One region of the Mesorhizobium sp. M8A.F.Ca.ET.057.01.1.1 genome, then DNA from elsewhere that is predicted to be linked to it. Evidence: predicted binding sites of a transcription regulator. Region 1 holds the regulator's gene; the other holds the start of a gene.
The links. The regulator PhoB, encoded in region 1, activates phosphate uptake and scavenging genes when phosphate is short. The targets are predictions, from matches to a motif close to TGTCATNNANCTGTCAT.
Positions count from the first base shown of each region.

Region 2: a site for PhoB is predicted at 2,068-2,084, ahead of EJ077_RS06980 (acid phosphatase). Genes of this name have one in related genera too.

Region 1 covers NZ_CP034454.1:771,860-775,270, forward strand. Annotated here, with positions in the region: gene pstA (phosphate ABC transporter permease PstA) at 1-342, shown strand, start outside; gene pstB (phosphate ABC transporter ATP-binding protein PstB) at 339-1,142, shown strand; gene phoU (phosphate signaling complex protein PhoU) at 1,168-1,875, shown strand; gene phoB (phosphate regulon transcriptional regulator PhoB) at 1,894-2,583, shown strand; gene EJ077_RS03555 (ROK family protein) at 2,827-3,411, opposite strand, start outside.
Region 2 covers NZ_CP034454.1:1,561,419-1,564,829, forward strand. Annotated here, with positions in the region: gene EJ077_RS06970 (cytochrome b) at 1-1,079, shown strand, start outside; gene EJ077_RS06975 (cytochrome c1) at 1,107-1,979, shown strand; gene EJ077_RS06980 (acid phosphatase) at 2,129-2,824, shown strand; gene EJ077_RS06985 (adenine phosphoribosyltransferase) at 3,054-3,411, shown strand, end outside.

The DNA.
Region 1 (3,411 bases):
CGTGAAGCCGGCACCGCGATCGGCGCGCCGCGCTGGGTGGTCATCAAATCGGTCGCTTACCGTGCAGCGCTTTCCGGCATTGTCACAGGCATATTGCTCGCCATCGCCCGCATCTCCGGCGAGACGGCGCCGCTGCTCTTCACCGCGCTCAACAACCAGTTCTGGTCGAGCAATCTCAACGCGCCGATGGCCAGCCTGCCTGTCACCATCTTCCAGTTCGCTCTCAGTCCCTATGAGGAATGGCAGCAACTGGCATGGACCGGCGCACTCATAATCACCCTGACGGTTCTCGGCCTGAGCATTTTCGCCCGCAGCCTTACCGGACGCAGAGAGGACAGATGAAACCGATGTTGTCCACCGAGTTGAACACGCCCGAAGTGGCCGTGGATAAGGCCAAGATCGAGGTCAAGAACCTCAACTTCTACTACGGCCAGTCGAAGGCGTTGAAGGATATCAGCCTGTCGCTGCCCGAGCGCAGCGTTACCGCCTTCATCGGCCCGTCGGGCTGCGGGAAGTCGACGTTGCTGCGCGTCTTCAACCGCATCTACGAGCTCTACCCGAAGCAGAGCGCCGACGGCCAGGTGCTGCTCGACGGCCAGAACATCCTCGACCGCTCGCAGGATCTCAACCTCCTGCGCACCAAGATCGGCATGGTGTTCCAGAAGCCGACGCCGTTCCCGATGTCGATCTACGAGAACATCGCTTTCGGCGTCCGTCTCTACGAGAAGATCAGCAAGTCCGAGATGGACGGCCGTGTCGAACAGGCGCTGAAGCGCGCGGCATTGTGGACCGAGGTCAAGGACAAGCTCAACGCCAGCGGCCTCAGCCTGTCGGGCGGCCAGCAGCAGCGTCTTTGCATCGCACGCACCGTGGCGGTGAAGCCGGAAGTCATCCTGCTCGACGAACCGGCCTCGGCGCTCGATCCGCTGTCGACCGCCAAGATCGAGGAACTGATCGACGAGCTGCAGGCCGACTACACGATCGTCATCGTCACCCACAACATGCAGCAGGCGGCGCGCGTGTCGCGCCAGACGGCTTTCATGTATCTGGGCGAACTGGTCGAATTCGACAAGACCGAGAAGATCTTCACGTCGCCTCGCGAGAAGCGCACGCAGGACTACATCACCGGCCGCTTCGGCTGATATCACGCATACGAGGACCAGGATCATGGCCGAACACACAGTCGCAGCCTTCGATGAGGATCTCGGACAGATCAGCAGGCTTATCAGCGACATGGGCGATCTCGCCGGCACGATGGTCGGCGGTGCCACCAAGGCTCTGCTGAATTCCGACAACGCGCTGGCACAGCGCGTCGTCTCCGACGACGCCATCATGGATGCGCGCCAGCGCGAACTCGACGACCGCGCCATCACCCTGATCGCCAAGCGCCAGCCGATGGCCGACGATCTGCGTCATGTCGTCGGCTCGATCCGCATGGCGGGCGACCTCGAGCGCATCGGCGACCTTGCCAAGAACATCGCCAAGCGTGTCGGTTCCGTCGGCCTCGCCGCCACGCCGCGCGACTTGTCGCACTCGATCGACTCCATGGCGCAGCTGGTGCTGATCCAGGTGCAGGGCGTGGTCGAGGAATATGCGGCCGGCGATGCCGCCGCCCTCGCCAAGCTCAGGAATGACGACGAACGCATCGACGTCAAATATACCTCGGTGTTCCGCGAACTGCTGACCTACATGATGGAGGATCCGCGCAACATCACGGCTTGCACGCATCTCTTGTTCTGCGCCAAGAATCTCGAACGCATCGGCGACCATGTGACCAACATCGCCGAGAATGCGTATTATGTGCTGACCGGAACGCAACTGCCCGCCAACCGTCCGAAGCAGGACGAGACGGCGATGTCGGCGCCGGCGGCTTGACGATAGGATGATCTGCCAATGATCGCGCCACGCATCATGGTGGTGGAGGACGAGGAGCCGCTCGGCGTGCTCCTCCGCTACAATCTGGAATCGGAAGGCTACCAGGTCGAGGTGGTGCCGCGCGGCGACGAAGCCGAGATCCGCCTCCAGGAGAACGTGCCCGACCTCCTGGTGCTCGACTGGATGGTGCCGGCTGTTTCCGGCATTGAACTCTGTCGGCGCCTGCGAATGCGGCCCGAGACCGAGAGGCTGCCGATCATCATGCTGACGGCGCGCGGCGAGGAGAGCGACCGCGTGCGCGGCCTCTCGACCGGCGCCGACGATTATCTGGTCAAGCCGTTCTCGACGCCGGAATTCATGGCCCGGGTCAAGGCGTTGCTGCGCCGCGCCAAGCCGGAAGTGCTGTCCAGCGTGCTCAAGGTCGGCGACATCGTGCTCGACCGTGAATCGCACCGGGTCTATCGCAAGAAGAGCGAAATCCGGCTCGGGCCGACCGAGTTCCGGCTGCTGGAATTCATGATGCGCCATCCCGGCCGGGTGTTCTCGCGCAGCCAGTTGCTCGACAATGTCTGGGGCGAGACGATCTATATCGACGAGCGCACGGTGGACGTGCATGTCGGCCGGCTGCGCAAGGCGGTCAACAATGGCCGCATGCCCGACGTCATCCGCACCATCCGCGGGGCTGGATACGCGATCAGGGAAGACTAGGTCGAGGGCGGCTACGCCCCTGACTTCGTCATCCACGGGCGGCGCAGACCCGAGGATCCATCCCGGGACCTCGACGCGTCGCCGCAGTGCGGAATTCTGCACCGTTGCACTCTACGATCGAGGTCCCGGCATGGATCCCAGGGTCTCCTCGACGCCGCTTCGCGGCTGCTCCGCCCAGGGATGACGACCTTGAGGGTGCTCGGCCAACCTCCAGCATTGGTGGTGATTCACCGGAGCGTTAGCTCAGGCGATGCTCTTCCCAGCACCGCCTCTCGCCTGCACGCCCGGCGCGAAAATCTCCTGGTCGACGAAGCTCAAGGCGCGCATGGCGCAGCCTTCGCGGATGAGCGGCAGTTCGTTCGGCTCGGTGTCGAAGGAAATCGATTCCGAATGCTGGCCGCCGGCGGTCTGGGCGATGGCCTCGCGCAAGGCCGGCTCGATCAGGTCGAAGGCGGCGGCACTGACGCCGACCATGGCGACCGGCGCCGGGTCGATCAGCGCAAACAGACTGCCCAGCCCATAGCCCAGCGCCTCGCCGGCCTTGCGATAGGCTTCGCGCTCCGGTCCGTCTTTCTCCCTTGCCGTAGCGGCGAGTGTCCGCATCTGCGCGTCGCTGACATCGGCGACCGGTTCGGCGTCCTCGCCAAGCTGCCTGGCATTACGCCAGATGGCATAGTTGCCGGCATAGGCCTCGACGCAGCCGCGCCGCCCGCAGCGGCAGAGCGCGCCGCCCGGGCGATGGATCATGTGGCCGAATTCGCCGCCCGATGAATGCGTGCCGGTGAACAGCTCGCCCTTCAGCACCAGGCCCATGCCAATGCCGTGCGA
Region 2 (3,411 bases), 790 kb from region 1:
TCGCCTTCAATTCGGTCGAGAAGATCATGCGCGACGTGAATTCCGGCTGGCTCCTGCGCTACATGCACGCCAACGGCGCCTCGTTCTTCTTCATCGCCGTTTACCTGCACATCTTCCGCGGTCTCTATTACGGCTCCTACAAGGCGCCGCGCGAACTGCTGTGGATCCTGGGCTGCATCATCTACCTCCTGATGATGGCGACCGGCTTCATGGGCTATGTGCTGCCATGGGGGCAGATGAGCTTCTGGGGCGCCACCGTCATCACCGGCTTCTTCAGCGCCATTCCACTGGTCGGCGACTGGATCCAGCAACTGCTGCTCGGCGGCTTCGCCGTCGACAATCCGACGCTCAACCGCTTCTTCGCGCTGCATTACCTGCTGCCGTTCATGATCGCCGGCGTCGTCGTGCTGCACGTCTGGGCGCTGCATGTCGTCGGCCAGTCGAACCCGACCGGCATCGAGGTCAAGTCGAAGACCGACACCGTCGCCTTCACCCCCTACGCGACCATCAAAGACGCGTTCGGCATGATCGTGTTCCTGTTCATCTTCGCCTATTTCGTCTTCTTCCTGCCGAACTATCTCGGCCACGCCGACAACTACATCGTCGCCAACCCGCTGAAGACGCCAGCCCATATCGTTCCGGAATGGTACTTCCTGCCGTTCTACGCGATCCTGCGCGCCATCACCTTCAATATCGGGCCGATCAATTCCAAGCTCGGCGGCGTGCTGTGCATGTTCGGCGCCATCGTCATGCTGTTCCTGGTGCCGTGGCTCGACACTTCCAAGGTGCGCTCGGCGGTCTACCGGCCCTGGTACAAGCTGTTCTTCTGGCTGTTCGTGGCCGATGCCATCCTGCTGGGCTGGCTGGGCTCGCAGCCGGCGGAAGGCAGCTATGTGTTCATGGCGCAGATGGCGACGCTGTTCTACTTCGCCTTCTTCCTGGTCGCCCTGCCCGTGCTCGGCTTGATCGAGACACCGCGCAGGCTGCCGAACTCGATCACCGAGGCGGTGCTCGAAAAGAACAAGGGTGGCAGCGGACATCCGGCGGGCGCGACGGCAGCACCTGAGACCAAGGGCTGAGCGGTAGAGAATCTAAGGGGATTTGGCATGAAGAAGATTCTCACCTCGCTGGCGCTGGTCGGCCTTGTGGCCGCCGGCACTGGGGTTGCAGGCACTTGGGCGTTCGCGGCAGAAGAAGCGCACAACGCGGCGGCACCCACGCATTTCCCGATCAACGAGCCGAAGGAAATGAGCTGGAGCTTCACCGGCCCGTTCGGCACCTATGACAAGGCGCAGCTGCAGCGCGGCCTTAAAGTCTACAAGGAAGTCTGCTCGGCCTGCCATTCGATGAACCTGGTGGCGTTCCGCACGTTGTCGGACCTTGGCTACAGCGATGCCCAGATCAAGACGTTTGCAGCCGAATACACCATCCATGACGGCCCCAACGATGCCGGCGACATGTTCGACCGCCCCGGCAAGCCGTCGGACCATTTCCCGGCGCCTTTCGCCAATGAGGAGGCCGCCGCTGCCTCCAACGGCGGCGCCGCGCCGCCCGACATGTCGCTGCTGGCCAAGGCGCGCGGCGTCGAGCGCGGCTTCCCGCAGTTCGTCTTCGACATCTTCACCCAGTATGATGCCGGTGGTCCCGACTACATCCATTCGCTGCTGACCGGCTACGACCAGACGCCGCCCGCCGGCATGGTCATCCCGGAAGGCACCCACTACAATCCGTACTTCATGTCGGGCGTGTCGCTGAAGATGCCCAAGCCGCTCTCCGACGGCCAGGTGACCTATGACGACGGAGCGCCGCAGACCGTCGACCAGTATGCTCGCGACGTGTCGACCTTCCTGGCATGGGCGGCCGAGCCGCACATGGAGGACCGCAAGAAGACCGGCTTCCGCGTGCTGGTGTTCCTGCTTCTGTTCGGCGCCCTGGTCTACTTGACCAAGCGCAAGGTGTGGGAAGGCGTCGCTCACTAAGCGATGCCATAGTCTGGAATTCAAAGAGGGCGCCGCGAGGTGCCCTTTTTTGCTTTTTGGGTGGATAGCTCAGGCCACGCGTCGGCGGTGTCACATGGCCGTCATCGCACATCGCGATCCTGCGGTGCTCTCATCAAAGGATCACGCCCATGAAAAGATACGCATCGCTTGCGGCAGGCCTGCTGCTGCTCGTCGTTGGTTCCGCGGCCCGCGCCGAAGACGCAAAACCCTTCATCACCAACAAGGATGTCGACCTGACGATGATCCTGCCGCCGCCGCCGGCCAATGATTCGGCAGAGACAAAGGCCGAGTTGGGCGAGGTGCTGACCATGCAAGTCACGCGCACGCCCGAGATGGAAGCCCGCGCCATCGCCGATGCCGAGGAAAACGTCTGGCGTTTCGCCGATGTCATGGGGCCGAATTTCAACAAGGACAAGCTGCCGAAATTCAGCGCCTTCTTCGATCGCGTGGTGGAGACCGAAGGCGCCGTCGTCGATCCGGCCAAGGACGTCTGGAAGCGCCCGCGTCCGCACCAGCTCAGCGATCTCGTCAAGCCGGTGGTCAAGCTGTCGAGCTCCGGTTCCTGGCCGTCCGGCCATGCGACCGTCGGCACGATGATGGGCATCATCCTGTCCGACATGGTTCCGGAAAAGCGGGCGCAGATCATGGCGCGCGCGGCCGAGTTCGCCCACAACCGCATCGTCGGCGGCATCCATTATCCGTCCGACGTCGAGATGGGCAAGATTTCCGGCAGCGTCATTGCCGCGGTCCTGCTCAACCGCGAGGATTTCAAGGCCGAGTACGAAGTGGCCAGGGCGGAGCTTCGTTCCGATCTCGGCATGTAGGACCGGCCGGTAGCCATTTTTCCGAGCGGGGCGCCTTCGGGCGCCCCTTTTTCGTGTCGGCCACGGCCTGCACCCACGGCAAGGAAATCGCCTCGCGTTTGCTGCCACATCCTTTGCCGGATGTGCTTGTCTCGACCGTCACATCGCGCTAGCCGTTGTCGGCCGCGCCGGGTTACGATCGGCCCCGCGCCGTTTCGCTTCTGTCAGCTGGATCACCCGGAGCCGCTTCATGAAATCCTCTCTCGAAGACACGCTGCTGGCGTCGATCCGAACCATCCCGGACTATCCCCGGCCCGGCATCCTGTTTCGCGACATCACCACGCTGCTCGGAAACGCACGCGCCTTCCGCCGCGCCATCGACGAACTGGTGCATCCCTATGCCGGGCAGAAGATCGACAAGATCGCCGGCATCGAGGCGCGCGGCTTCATCCTTGGCGGCGCCGTCGCCCATCAGCTCTCGGCCGGCTTCGTGCCGATCCGCAAGAAGGGCAAGCTGCCTTACGAGACCGTGCGCGTCGCCTACAGCCTGGAATATGGGCTGGATGAGATGGAGATGCACAAGGACGGCGTCGCGCCCGGCGAGAAGG